Regions from separate parts of the Micromonospora sp. CNZ299 genome, predicted to be linked through region 1. Evidence: predicted binding sites of a transcription regulator. Region 1 holds the regulator's gene; the other holds the start of a gene.
The links. The regulator HspR, encoded in region 1, represses chaperone genes until heat shock. The targets are predictions, from matches to a motif close to TTGAGTNNNNNNNACTCAA.
Positions count from the first base shown of each region.

Region 2: the regulator HspR is predicted to act here: its motif matches at 3,653-3,671, upstream of lon (endopeptidase La).

Region 1 is NZ_PEFG01000001.1:1,497,948-1,505,131, forward strand. Features, by position in the region: gene dnaK (molecular chaperone DnaK) at 1-273, shown strand, start outside; gene grpE (nucleotide exchange factor GrpE) at 322-1,080, shown strand; gene dnaJ (molecular chaperone DnaJ) at 1,166-2,347, shown strand; gene CLT68_RS07150 (heat shock protein transcriptional repressor HspR) at 2,378-2,818, shown strand; gene CLT68_RS07155 (hypothetical protein) at 2,954-3,148, shown strand; gene CLT68_RS07160 (hypothetical protein) at 3,499-3,930, opposite strand; gene CLT68_RS07165 (cation:proton antiporter) at 4,074-5,279, opposite strand; gene CLT68_RS07170 (cation:proton antiporter regulatory subunit) at 5,285-5,785, opposite strand; gene CLT68_RS07175 (epoxide hydrolase family protein) at 6,018-7,154, opposite strand.
Region 2 is NZ_PEFG01000001.1:4,961,686-4,968,869, reverse strand. Features, by position in the region: gene CLT68_RS22660 (hypothetical protein) at 1-534, shown strand, start outside; gene CLT68_RS22655 (histone-like nucleoid-structuring protein Lsr2) at 669-1,016, opposite strand; gene CLT68_RS22650 (response regulator) at 1,162-1,785, opposite strand; gene CLT68_RS32665 (sensor histidine kinase) at 1,869-2,600, shown strand; gene CLT68_RS22640 (manganese catalase) at 2,684-3,553, shown strand; gene lon (endopeptidase La) at 3,695-6,025, shown strand; gene CLT68_RS22630 (DoxX family protein) at 6,162-6,566, shown strand; gene CLT68_RS22625 (DEAD/DEAH box helicase) at 6,642-7,184, opposite strand, start outside.

The DNA of each region.
Region 1 (7,184 bases):
CAGCTCAACGAGGCGCTCGGCGAGCTGCGTGGTGCCCTCGGCGGCCAGGACATCGAGAAGATCAAGTCCGCGCACGAGCGGCTGGCGCAGGTCTCCCAGCAGGCCGGTTCGCTGCTCTACTCGCAGCAGGCCGAGCAGGGCCAGCAGCCGGGCGGCGAGCCCGGCCCGGGTGCGGCCGGCGCGACCGGTGCGACCGGCACGACCGGTGCGCAGGCCGGTGGGGCCGACGACGTGGTCGACGCGGAGATCGTGGACGAGGACGGCAAGAAGTGACCACCGGCCTCGGACGCGCATCCACGGCGAAGGGGATGAGGTAGCCGCATGACGCAGAAGCCACGAGCCGCCGACCCGGCCGACACCGGGTCGACGCCGGGTGGCTCCGCGCCCACGGAGCCGACCACCGGCGACAAGGAGCGGGTCGTCATCCGCAACAACCGCAAGCTCATCGACACGTCGGAGCCTGAGGGCACCGCGGCCGACGCCGAGACCGGCGTACCGGCCGAGGGCCTGGTCGAGGACGCCGAGGTGGTGGTCGACGAGATCGAGGTCGAGGTCAACGCCACCGACGGTCCGGAACCATCCGGCCCGGCGGTGGTGGACGCCCCGGCGCAGCCGGTCGACGGCGGCGGCACGGGCACCTCGCTCGGCGCCGAGCTGGAGGCGCTCCGGGCCGAGCTGGACGAGCGCACCAGGGATCTGCAGCGGGTGTCGGCGGAGTACGCCAACTACCGCAAGCGGGTCGACCGGGACCGCAGCCTGGTGCAGGAGCAGGCGACCGGCTCGGTTCTGGCCGCGCTGTTGCCGATCCTGGACGACCTGGACCGGGCCCGGGAACACGGCGACCTGGTCGGGCCGTTCGGCACGGTGGCGGAACAGCTCACCACCGCGTTGGGCAAGTTCGGCCTGAACGCCTTCGGCGAGCAGGGCGACCCGTTCGACCCGACCCGGCACGAGGCGGTCGCGCACCAGACCTCGGCCGACGTCAGCGAGCCGACCTGCGTCCAGGTCATGCGGCGCGGCTACCAGCTCGGTGAGCGGCTGCTGCGCCCCGCGCTGGTCGCGGTCGCGGATCCGGAATAGTGCGAGACAGTGACCGGGCCGTCCCGCCCACCGCGCAGCGGTGGGCGGGACGGCCGGGCCGCGAGGGTCGAGAGGGGGTGGACCGGTGAGTTCGAAGGACTGGATCGAGAAGGACTTCTACGCCGTGCTCGGCGTGGACAAGGCCGCCTCCGCGGATGACATCAAGAAGGCGTACCGCAAGGTGGCCCGGGAGTCGCACCCGGACCACAACCCGGGCGACCCGAAGGCCGAGGAGCGGTTCAAGGCCGCGTCCGAGGCCTACAACGTCCTGTCGGACACGGGTCGCCGTCGCGAGTACGACGAGATGCGCTCGCTGTTCGGCTCGGGGGCGTTCCGGCGCAGCGCCCGGGGCGGAGGCCAGCCGGGCGGCATGCCGTTCGACGTCTCCGACATGTTCGGCGGCGGTGGAGGCGGCGACCGTCGCTTCGGCGGAGCCGGCTTCCAGGACCTGTTCAGTTCGATCTTCACCGGTGGCCAGGCCGGTGGGCAGGCCGCACCGCGCGGTCCGGCCCGTGGTCGGGACGTCGAGACCGAGGTGGCACTGGACTTCGGTGACGCGGTACGCGGGGTGACGCTGCCCCTGACGCTGCGGGCCCCCGGAGTCTGCGAGACCTGCCACGGCAACGGGGCCAAGCCCGGCACCCAGCCGCGTACCTGCACGGTCTGCCACGGCGCCGGGGTGACGACCCGCGACCAGGGTGCGTTCAGCTTCTCCGAGCCGTGCCGCAACTGCCAGGGCGTCGGCACCGTGGTCGAGGAGAAGTGCCCGGAGTGCCAGGGCAGCGGCGGGGTCACCAAGACCCGCACCATGAACGTGCGGTTCCCGGCCGGGGTGGCCGACGGTCAGCGCATCCGGCTCGCCGGGCGCGGTGAGGCAGGCGAGCGCGGCGGCCCCGCTGGTGACCTCTTCGTGCAGGTCAAGGTTCGGCCGGACGAGCTGTTCGGGCGTACCGGCGACGACCTGACGCTGTCCGTGCCGGTCACCTTCGCGGAGGCCGTGCTCGGCACGGACCTGCGGGTGCCCACGCTCGACGGCGCGGTGACCCTGCGGGTTCCGCCGGGGACGCCGAGCGGGCGGGTGCTGCGGGCCCGCGGCAAGGGTGTGGTCCGCCGCGACGGGCAGGCCGGTGACCTGCTGGTCACGTTGGACGTGGTGGTCCCGGCCCGACTGTCGGACGAGGCGCGCACGGCACTGGAGGCGTTCGCCGAGCAGAGCCCGCCGGCGGCCCGGGAACATCTCGACGCTCGGGTGCGTCGGGTCAGTTAGTCCGATGGAGTGGACGCGGAGGTGAGCGGCATGTCGGGCGGATTCCTCGGTTCGGGTGACCCTGCCTACGAGGCCAAGGTTCTGATGATCTCGGTTGCGGCCCGGATGGCGGGCATGCACCCACAGACCCTGCGCCAGTACGACCGGCTGGGGCTGGTGCAGCCCGGCCGGGCCGCTGGTGGCGGACGTCGGTACAGCGTGCGCGACGTTGTGCTGCTGCGCGAGGTCCAGCGGCTCAGTCAGGACGACGGGATCAACCTGGCCGGCGTCAAGCGGATCATCGGGCTGGAGCGGCTGCTGGAGCAGGCGCAGCAGCGGGTGGCCCGGCTGGAGGCGGAGCTGGACGCCGCGTACCGCCGGGTGGCCGAGCTGGAGTCGCTGGCCCGCTTCCCGGGTCGGGACCTGGTGCCGACCAACCGCACGTCCACCGCGCTGGTCGTCTGGCGACCCCGCCGCATGCCCGATCGCTGACCAACCGCTCACCCGGCGCTGTCTTTCGGCCCGGACCGTACCGGATTTCCCGGCGCGGTCCGGGCCGCTTCGGTTAGCCTGTCGATACGGTCCAATCGGCTCAATACGGACCTACCGGCATGGCGAGGGGGAGCGATGGCGGAGCCGGCGAAGAAGGTCGCCCAGCAGGCGGAAGACCGGTTGGAAGAACTGGCCGAGACCGTCCGCAAGAAGTTCGACAAGGTGACCGAGGGAACCTACCGGGACCGGGTCGTCGGAGGTCGGTTCGCCGGCCGGGACGACCACGGCGGCGAGAAGAACCGAGCCGAGACGGAACGGCAGCAGGACTGACCGGTGACCGACGTGCGGGCCGGGACCCACGGGGGGTCCCGGCCCGTTCGCTGTCGCTGAGTGCGGGCCGGGACGCAGGCGATGCCAGGGCGGGGGTCCCGGCCCGTTCGCCGTTATCGACTGCGGACCGGTGAGGCCGCCTCCTGGCGGCAGGCCGACGCGCAGGCCCTTTCGAGCTGAATCGTTTACGACATCACGTCACACCGCTGCTTCGACCGACCTCGACCGATCCTGGCCGGGCGGACCGATCCTGGCCCGGCCGGGCGTGAATCGTTTGCGACATCAGCTCCAAAGGGCCGCGAACAGCAACGCCCTCGCAGCCGCTGGCGAGGGAGCCGGCTGAACCGACCTCAGCCGAGGCGGCGGTTCTCGCGGACCAGGCCGCCCTCGCACCAGTCCCGGTAGACGAAGAGATCCGGTCGGGCCAGCAGCACCCGGCCGTTGTGCGCCCAGATCTTCATCAGCTCGTCGCCCTCACGCTCGGCCTGTTCGACGAGCTTGCGGAAGCGACGCTTCGGGTGGGCACGGAAGTTCGTCCGGATGCCGTCGGCCGCGTAGATGTAGAGGCAGTGCAACGCGAACCGCCGCGCCGGGCAGGACGGGTCCATCGCCAGCTCGAAGAGCGTCAACACCAGTCGATCGCCGGAGACCAGCAGGTCCCAGTCGGGCGGCATCGAAGCCAACGGCACAGAATCCGGCTGGTACGCCCAAGCTCGCAACTCCGCCGGACTCGGATCGACGGGGTTGGCGAAGCCGTGGAACGTCGATTCCTGCACGCTCACCGGCCAACCTCCCGCTCTCGCCCGCGTTTGGCTGCGCTGCCTGCGGACCCTGGCTGCTGGGGCGAAACGGTAACCTGCCGTCGAGTGCTGCGGTAGTCCCCGTGGGGAGCAATTCGGCAACCGTTGGGGTCGGGGCTGCGCGGTCAGTCGTGGATCGGGACCGGTGCCGCCCGCTGGGCCGCCGCGCGGGTGCGCAGCCACCGCTTGAACCACGGGAAGTCCGGCAGTCGGGCGAGGATCGGCCCGGTCACCACGGTGATCAGGACGTACGTCGCGGCCAGCGCCGCCAACTGCGGCTCGACGCTCCCGGCGGCCACCGCGAGCCCGGCGATGACGATGGAGAACTCACCTCGGGGTACGAGTGCGAGGCCGGCCCGCCATCGGCCGGGTTCCGCGATGCCCACCCGACGCGCCGCGAGGTAGCCGGTGAGCGTCTTCGTCGCCATGGTGACCACGGCCAACGCGAGCGCCGGCAACAGCACCGGCGGGATGTCCCGTGGGTCGGTGACCAGGCCGAAGAAGACGAAGAACACAGCGGCGAACAGGTCCCGCAGGGGGGAGAGCAACTCGGTCGCGTGGTGCGCCACCGGGCCGGAGAGCGCGATGCCGACGAGGAACGCGCCGACCGCCGCCGACACCTGCAGCTTCGCCGCGAGCCCGGCGATCAGCAGGGTCAGACCGAGTACGCCGAGCAGCAGCGCCTCCGGGTCCTTCGCGGACAGGGCGGACGAGATGAGGTGGCCGTACCGGATGGCGACCACCAGTACCAGCAGCACCGTGCCCACGGCGACGGCGAGTGCGATGCCGCCGCCGAGCAGACCGGTGCCCGCCAGTACGGCGGTGACCAGCGGCAGGTAGAGCGCCATCGCCAGGTCCTCGATCACCAGGACCGAGAGGATCACCGGGGTTTCCCGGTTACCGAGTCGTCCCAGGTCGGCGAGGACCTTGGCGATCACGCCGGAAGAGGAGACCCAGGTGATGCCGCCGAGCACCAGGGCGGCCACCCAGTCCCAACCGAGCAGCAGGGCGAACGCCGCGCCGGGCAGTGCGTTGAAGACGCCGTCTATCAGCCCGGCCGGGGCCGCCGATCGGAGGTTGCCGACCAGCTCGTTGGCCGAATATTCCAGGCCGAGCATCACCAGCAGCAGGATGACGCCGATCTCGGCGCCGACCGCGAAGAACTCCTCGCTGGCGGCGAGCGGAAGCAGCCCGCCGTGCCCGAACGCCAGCCCGGCGAACAGGTATAGAGGGATGGGGGACAGGCCTACCCGGCGGCTGAGCCGACCGAGGACGCCAAGCAGCAGCAGCAGCGCGCCGACTTCGACGAGCAGAGTGGTGGAATCGTGCATCCGCCTCAGCCGTCCGGGTCACTGTCGGCGAGGATGGCGGACACGCCGTCGAGACCCCGTCGGGTCCCGACAACGACCACCACGTCGCCGGCCGCGAAGCGGAAGGAGGGAAGTGGCGAGACGATGACTTCGCCTTCGCGAAGCACCGCCACGATGGAGGCGCTCGTGCGGGTACGCGCCTTGGTGTCGCCGAGCTTCCGGTTGACGTACGGCGATCCGGCCGTGATGGCGATCTGCTCGGTGAGCAGACCGGCGGCCTGCTCGCGGAGCCCGGAGAGTTGACCGAGCATCAGCGACGCGCCGAGGATGTCGGCCAGGGCCTCAGCCTCGTCGTCGGTCAGCGGAATGTCCGATTGGCAGGCGTCGGGATCGTCGGGGTCGTAGAGAACGAGATCACGGCGGCCATTGCGGTGGGAGACGACGCCCAAACGGCGTCCTGACTCCGTCACCAGATCGTGGCGTACCCCGATCCCGGGTAAGGCGGTCTGCTCGACACGTACTCGCACCCACCAAGGCTACCGCTTCGTGAACAGAACGCAGATCTTGGAAGCCCTCGGCCCTCCGAGCAGCCCCGGCATGTCCAGCAGCCATGATCGACTCGGGTTTCATGAAGTAGCGGTGTCCTGGCGGTCCGGATGCCCCGACTTCCTGAAAGCCGAGTGGATCAACCGAGCCGGGGCGGGACGCGGCGGTGCCCGCCCCCCGGTGGAGCGGGCGCGGGCACCGGGTTCGTCGTGGTCAGCGGAGGCTGGCGAAGAACTCGCGGATGTCGGCGACCAGAACCTCGGTGGCCTGGTGGGCGGCGTAGTGACCGCCGACGTCACCGCGGCCGTCGACGTCGTTGTCGTACGCGGTCCACCGGACGATGTTCGCGTGGTCCCGATCGGCGAAGCGGCGGATGGACTGGAAGTCGCCGGGGAACATGGCCAGCGCGGTCGGCGCGGTGGTCGGCCCGGTCGGTGACTCCTCGGCGTGCGCGTCCTCCCAGTAGAACCGGATCGCCGACGCGGCCGTGCCGGTGAACCAGTAGAGCGCCACGTTGGCCAGGATGAAGTCCGCGTCCAGGCTCTCGTCGAAGAGTTGCGCGTTCCAGGCGAGCAGCCCGACCGGGGAGTCGGCCAGCGCGAACGCCAGGGTCTGTGGCTGCTGGCTGTGCACCTGGTTGAAGGAGAACTTGTTCTCGTAGAACCACTGGAGGTGCTGGAGCGCCGCCTGATCCGCCTCGGACAGCCCGGCGAACTCGGCCGGGTCGCCGGAGGGGAACGAGAAGAGCTGGGTGACGTGGACGCCGAGCACGTGGTCCCGGTCGATCCGGCCCAGCTCCGGCGCGACCATCGAGCCGGCGTCGTTGCCGACCGCGCCGTAGCTGGCGTACCCCAGGCGGTTCATCAGCTCGGCCCAGGCGCGGGCCGTGCGGTGCCGGTTCCACCCGGTGCTGCGGGTCGGGCCGGAGAGGCCGAAGCCGGGCAGCGATGGGATGACCACGTGGAAGGCCGGCGCGTCCGGGTCGGTCGGCTCGGTGAGCGGGGCGATCACGTCGAGGTATTCCAGCACCGAGCCTGGCCAGCCGTGGGTGAGCACCAGCGGGGTGGCGTCCGGCCGGGCCGACCGGACGTGCAGGAAGTGGATCTGCTCGCCGTCGATCTCGGTGACGAACTGCGGGTGGGCGTTCAGGTGGGCCTCGACGGCGCGCCAGTCGAAGCCGTCCCGCCACCGGTCGGCGAGGGCGCGGACCCGGTCGCTGCTCATCCCGTACGAGTCGCCGGTGCCGGGCAGGTCGGCGGGCCAGATGGTGCGGCCCAGCCGGTCGGCCAGGTCGTCGAGGGCGGTCTGCGGGATCTCGACGCGGAACGGGCGGATCGCGGTGCCGGTCATCTGAAGCTCCTTCGGAACGGAATGTTTCGT
Region 2 (7,184 bases), 3.5 Mb from region 1:
CTGGCCAACGACTGTGACGAGAGCCAGCTCCAGCCGCACAACGGCTTCCAGAACGGCAACCGCTGCGTGAGCACCGAGTTCGGTGAGGTCGGCGCCGCCGCGAACAACCCGTCACTGCTGATCACCCAGTCCCCCCAGCAGGTCGGCCAGAACCAGGCCTTCACCCTGCGGGTCAGCACCCGCAACCTGGTCCGGGACCGCTTCCTCGCCGCCGGTCAGGGTGGTTACTACGTGGAGAGCTCGCTGCTCAACGCCCAGGGCCTGGTCCGGGGCCACTTCCACACCGCATGCCGGATGCTGGACAGCCTGACCGCTCCGCCGGAGCCGCAGGAGGTGCCCGCGTTCTTCGTCGCGACCGAGGACGGCCGCGGTGGCGCCCAGCCTGACGAGGTGACCATCCAGATCCCGGGCCTGCCGGAGTCGGGTACGGCACAGTGCTCCGTCTGGGCCGGCGACGGTTCGCACCGCCTGCCGATGATGGAGCGGGCCAACCAGACGCCCGCGTTCGACTCGGTGCGGATCACCGTGAACTGATCCAGCGTGACCGGCGGCGGCCGGTCATCCGGGGCGACAATCCCCGGGTGACCGGCCGCCGTGTCGTTTCGGTGCCCGGACAAACCGATGGGGCCGCACCGTTTCCGGTGGGGGCCCCATCGTCAAATCCTGCGTCAGCGGCTCTTGTAAGCCTCGACGACCTCGACCGGGATCCGGCCTCGTTCGGAAATCTTGTAGCCGTTCTTGACGGCCCATTCCCGGATGGCCCGGTTCTGCGCCCGATCCATTCCCGCGCCGACGGGGCGCCCCGGCCGCCGGACTGTGCGGGCGCTCTCCACCGGGCCACGCCCGATCCGCCGACCCGCATTGATGTACGGGTCCAGTGCCTTGCGCAGGACACCGGCATTCTCGTCCGAGACATCGATCGTGTAGGCCACGCCGTCGAGACTGAACTCGACCGTCCGGTCGGCCTTCCCACCGTCGAGGTCGTCGGTCAGGACCGTGATTACTTTTCTCGCCATTGCCGATTACTCCCTGTGTGCGGCGGGATGTGTCCAAAGTCTGACCTATCACCCCGGTAATCCGCAACAATATGCGTCCCATCCATTCGGCGCGTCGCGATTCCGTTACCAAGCAAAACCGTGAATCGCACGCGATGAAGCGGTCTCATTCGTCGAGGAGGCCGGCGTGCCCGGCGAGGGCGGCTGCCTCCGCCCGGTTGGACACCCGCAACTTGCGCAGCAACGCGGCGGTCATTCGTTTCACCGTCCGCTCCGAGACGTGCAGTTCGTCGGCGATCTCGATGGTGTTGCGGCCGGCGGCGATCGCCCGCAGCAGCCGACGTTCCTCACCGTCCAGGTCGACCGGCGTGGCGCGGGTGGGCCGCAGCATGGCGTGCAGCAGTTCGGCCGGCAGCACCGCCCACCCCTCCAGGACGGCCAGCAGCGGGGGCAGCAGTTCCTCCGGTTCACTGGTCTTGGGCAGGAACCCCTCGGCGCCGGCCCGCAGCGCCTCCAGGGCCGGTGCCGGGTCGGCGGAACCGGACATCGCGACCACCCGTACCCGTGGGGCGGTCCGTCGGATCGCGCCTACCGCCCGGATGCCGCCCGGTGGCGGCATGTGCAGGTCGACCAGTGCCAGGTCGGGCTGCCACTGGCTGACCAGCGCCGCGGCGGCCGCCGCGTCACCGGTCGAGGCGACCACCTCGGCACGGCCCTCGGTGGTGATGGGGAGCAGCAGTTCGAGGCCGCGGACGAAGAGGGGGTGATCGTCCACGACGACAAGTCGCATGGTGGAGGCTCCCGGCATGTCTGCGCCGTTCCCCAGCGGGTACCGATCATGCGGGTACGCACCGAACGAGGGGAGTCGGGTGGATGCGCGCACGCCACGGTCTGCAGGGCCTGCTGCGAGGGTTGCGCCGGATCGAGCCAACTCCGGGTGAGATGGGACCACCGGTGGCGGATTCGGAGTTGCTGCTGCGGGTGTTGTGCCACGAGTTTCGTACGCCGATCAGCACCCTGACCTCGCTGACCCGCGCCCTGGCCGACGAGCAGCGAGAGCTCAGCGGCGCCGACCGGCGGGCGATCACCGAGCTGGCCCGCGACCAGGCCGTCCACCTGCAGAGCCTGCTGCGCGACGCGACCGCCGGCACCGGCGTGCTGGCGCTGGCCCCACAGCCGGAGCCGGCCGTCCCGCTGGCGGGCATCCTGCGCGAGGCCGCCGCGCTGGTGCCGGCCGGTCGGCGGCGTGCGCGGGCCACCCGGCGGGCGGGCGCCTGCCAGGTGCCGGCCGGACGGACCCGCCAGGTGCTGGTCAACCTGGTGGAGAACGCGCTGCGGCACGGGCCACCGGACGGGCAGGTCGGTCTGTACGCCACAGTGCGCGGGCCTGGCCTGAGTGTCCTGGTCACCGACGAGGGACGGGTCGACGACGCGTTGCTGTCCGCGTTGCGCCGCCCGGCGCCCGCGGTCGGGATGTCCGGGCTGGGGCTGTGGATCGTGCGGCAGCTTCTCGTGCCGCACGGGGGAGCGCTGCGGGTGCACCGACTGCGACCGCGCGGCGTGGCGCTGGAGGTGCTGCTGCCGACGGTTCACCCGCTGCGCTGACCCCACCGGGACACGGGTTGGCCCGGTCGGGTCACCGAGGCGGGAACGACACCGTCTGCCAGTTCCCGTACCAAGGAGGTCAGATGTTCAGCCATGTCAAGGACCTACAGTTCGAGGCCAAACCGGATGGCCCGGACGCCGCGTTCGCCCGCCGGTTGCAGGAGGTTCTGGGCGGCAAGTGGGGCGAGATGACCGTCGCCAACCAGTACCTGTTCCAGGGGTGGAACTGCCGGCTGCCCGGTAAGTACAAGGACCTGCTGCTCGATGTCGGCACCGAGGAGATGGGCCACGTCGAGATGATCGTCACGATGATCACCCGGCTGTTGGACAACGCGCCACTGTCGCTGTCGGAGGGCGTCGCGGCCAACCCTGGGGGCGCGGCGACCTACGCCGCGTCGAACCCGGCGCACTTCATCCATGGTGGTGGCGGGGCGTTGCCCGCCGACTCCAACGGGGTGCCCTGGAACGGCTCGTTCGTCACCGCCAGCGGCAACCTGCTGGCCGACTTCCAGCTCAACGTCACGGCGGAAGCGCAGGGTCGCCTCCAGGTCGCCCGGTTGTTCAACATGACCGACGACCCGGGCGTCAAGCAGATGCTGCGCTTCCTGTTGGCCCGCGACACGATGCACCAGAACATGTGGCTGGCGGCGATCGAGCAGCTCAAGGAGGACGGCCTGGAGGACATGCCGGTGCCCGAGGCGTTCCCGGACTCCGGCGAGTTCACCGAGGAGTTCGGCTACACCTACCTGAGCTTCTCCTCGGGCACCGATGCCAACGAGGGGCGCTGGGCGTCCGGGCCCACGCCGGATGGCAAGGGTGAGTTCCGGTACGGCGACAGCCCGCGGGCGAACGCCCCGGAGCCGGTGCTGCCGCCGGGGGACCCGCGGTTGTACGGCACCAATCCGGGTGTGGCCGGCTCGGTCGTGAACACGGTCAAGAGCAAGCTCACCTGACGTGTCCGGTCGGGTCGCCCGCCGGTTTCGGGCGGCCCGACGGACCGGCCGGAAGAGTGGTCTGGGTCACAGAGCGGAACAAGGGGAACGCTTTGTTACTTGAGCCAGACACGCTCAACTCAACGCGATAGCAGGTGTTCGATGGCAACTCTTCCGGTACTTCCCCTGACCGACGCCGTGCTGCTGCCCGGCATGGTCATCCCGGTGACCCTCGACCCGACCACCCAGGCCGCGATCGACGCAGCCCGGGCGACCGGTGACCGCAAGCTGCTGGCCGTGCCGCGCATCGACGGCGAGTACGGCCCGGTCGGCGTGGTCGCCACCATCGAGAAGGTCGGCCGGCTGCCCGAGGGTGAGCCCGCCGCCGTCATCCGTGGCCTGTCCCGGGCCCGGATCGGCTCCGGCGTGCCCGGCCCCGGCGCCGCACTCTGGGTCGAGGCCTCCGAACTTGACGAACCCGCTCCCGCCGGCCGCGCCCGGGAACTCGCCCGCGAGTACCGCGCCCTGGTGACCTCCGTGCTCCAGCAGCGGGGTGCCTGGCAGGTCATCGACGCGGTGGAGCGGATGACCGACCTGTCCGAGTTGGCCGACTCGGCCGGCTACGCGCCCTGGCTGACCCTGGACCAGAAGACCGAGCTGCTCACCGCGCCGGACGTGACCGCCCGGCTGGAGCTGCTGGTCGGCTGGGTGAAGGACTACCTGGCCGAGCAGGAGGTCACCGAGCAGATCAACAGTGACGTCCGCGAGGGGCTGGAGAAGTCCCAGCGGGAGTTCCTGCTGCGCCAGCAGCTCGCCGCGATCCGTAAGGAGCTGGGTGAGGACGAGCCGGACGGCTCGGCCGACTACCGCTCCCGGGTCGAGTCCGCCGAGCTGCCGAAGAAGGTCCGCGAGGCGGCCATGCGCGAGGTAGGCAAGCTGGAGCGGGCCAGCGACGCCTCCCCGGAGGCGGGCTGGATCCGCACCTGGCTGGACACCGTGCTCGAGATGCCGTGGGGCACGCGTACCGAGGACAACACCGACCTGGCCGCGGCCCGGGCGGTGCTCGACGCCGACCACGCCGGCCTGGCCGACGTGAAGGACCGCATCCTGGAGTACCTGGCCGTGCGCAACCGTCGTGCCGAGCGCAACCTCGGCGTGGTCGGGGGTCGCGGCTCCGGCGCGGTGCTCGCCCTCGCCGGCCCTCCCGGAGTCGGCAAGACCAGCCTCGGAGAGTCCGTGGCGCGCGCGCTCGGGCGTAACTTCGTCCGGGTGTCGCTCGGTGGCGTCCGCGACGAGGCGGAGATCCGCGGTCACCGGCGCACCTACGTCGGCGCGCTGCCCGGTCGGATCGTCCGCGCGCTGCGCGAGGCCGGCTCGATGAACCCGGTCGTGCTCCTCGACGAGGTGGACAAGCTGGCCGCCGGCTACGCCGGTGACCCGGCCGCCGCCCTGCTGGAGGTGCTCGACCCGGCGCAGAACCACACCTTCCGGGATCACTACCTGGAGGTCGACCTCGACCTGTCCGACGTGCTGTTCCTGGCCACCGCCAACGTGGTGGAGTCCATCCCCGGCCCGCTGCTGGACCGGATGGAGCTGGTCACCCTGGACGGCTACACCGAGGACGAGAAGGTCGCCATCGCCCGTGACCACCTGCTGCCCCGGCAGCGGGAGCGGGCCGGGCTGACCGCCGACGAGGTGGAGATCGCCGACGAGGCGTTGGCGCTGATCGCGGGGGAGTACACCCGGGAGGCCGGTGTCCGGCAGCTCGAACGTGGCCTCGCCAAGATCCTGCGCAAGGTGGCGGTGACGCTGGCGACCGATCCGTCGCCGGTACGCGTCGACACCGACAACCTCACCCGCTACCTGGGGCGACCGAAGTTCACCCCGGAGTCGGCCGAGCGCACCGCCGTGCCCGGTGCGGCGACCGGCCTCGCCGTCACCGGCGCTGGTGGGGACGTGCTCTTCATCGAGGCGACCAGCATGGAGGGCGAGCCGGGGCTGACCCTGACCGGCCAGCTCGGCGACGTGATGAAGGAGTCGGCGCACATCGCCCTGTCGTACCTGCGCTCCAACGGGCGCCGGTTCGGCATCGACCCGAACGTCCTCGCCGGACGCCGGATCCACGTCCACTTCCCGGCGGGCGCGGTGCCCAAGGACGGCCCGAGCGCCGGCATCACCATGGTGACGGCCCTGGCCTCGCTGGTCACCGGCCGCCCGGTCCGTCCCGAGTTCGGGATGACCGGCGAGGTGACGCTGTCCGGTCGGGTGCTGCCGATCGGCGGGGTGAAGCAGAAACTGCTCGCCGCGCACCGGGCCGGCCTCACTGAGGTGATCATCCCGGCGCGCAACGAGCCCGACCTGGACGACCTGCCGACCGAGGTGCGCGAGGCGCTGACCGTGCACACCCTGGCCGACGTGGCCGACGTGCTCGCCCTGGCGTTGCGCCCGGCCGACGTCAAGACGCTGGACGGTCCGGCGCTCTTCGCGGCCTGACGCTCCGAGCACAAGGACCCCCGCCGTCTGTGAAGACGGCGGGGGTCCTCTGCGTACGCGAGGAGAGGTCTACTGTCTCGCTTGAATCCTCAACTACCTCTTCTTCGCCGCGAGGCGTCCCCCTGGAGGAACCCCCGTGAACGTGGTGCTCTGGATCATCCAGATCCTGCTCGCCGTCGTCTTCGCCGGCGCCGGCTTCGCCAAGCTGACCCAGCCCAAGGACAAGCTGCGCGAGCTGATGCGGTGGGTGGACCCGGTCCCGCCGACCCAGGTCAAGGCGCTCGGCGCCGTCGAGCTGCTGGCCGCCCTCGGGCTGGTGCTGCCCCCACTCACCGGCATCGCCACCGTGCTCACCCCGCTCGCCGCCACCGGGCTGGTCATCGTCATGATCGGCGGCGTCCTCGTGCACCTGCGCGACAGGAAGAAGCAGGACACGGCGGAGCAACGTCGTACGGAGCTGCAAGGCGCGATCACCTGCGCGGTGCTGCTCGTGCTCGCCGCTGTGGTGGCGTGGGGCCGGTTCGGGCCGTACTCCTTCTGATCCGCAGCGCCGGCGACCGTCGTACCTCGGCGGTCGCCGGCGGCGTGCTCGGGCCGGCGGTCGCCGGCGGCGTGCTCAGCGCTCGTCGCCCCCGCGGTCGCGGCGCACTGTGGCCTTGCGGCCCTTGATCGTGCTCTGGCGCAACCCGGAGATCACCTCGTCGGCGACTCCCTGCGGCACCTCGACCAGCGAGAACCGGTCGGCGATCTCGATCGAGCCGATGTCCCGACCACGGATCCCGGTCTCCCCGGTGATCGCGCCGACCAGGTCCTGCGGGCGCACCCCGGCGCGCCGGCCCAGGCCGACGAAGACCTGGACGGTGTTGCCGCCGCCGGAGCGCGGCCGGCCCCCGCCCCGACGGTCTCCGCCCCGGCCACCGGTCTCCGGTCGACCCTCGCGGGGACCGCGTACCGGGACCTGCGGGATCTCCTCCTCGTCGTCGGAGCCCGGCGACGTCACCTCGTGGGCCAGCTTCACGGCGGCGAGGGCGACCTCCATCAGGTCGAACTCGTCGGTCAGCGTCTCCACGATGACGCGGAACGGGTCGAGGTCGTCCTCCAGCAGGCTCTCCCGCAGCGCCGCCTGGGTCAGCTCCAACCGGCGGGTCCGCATGTCGGC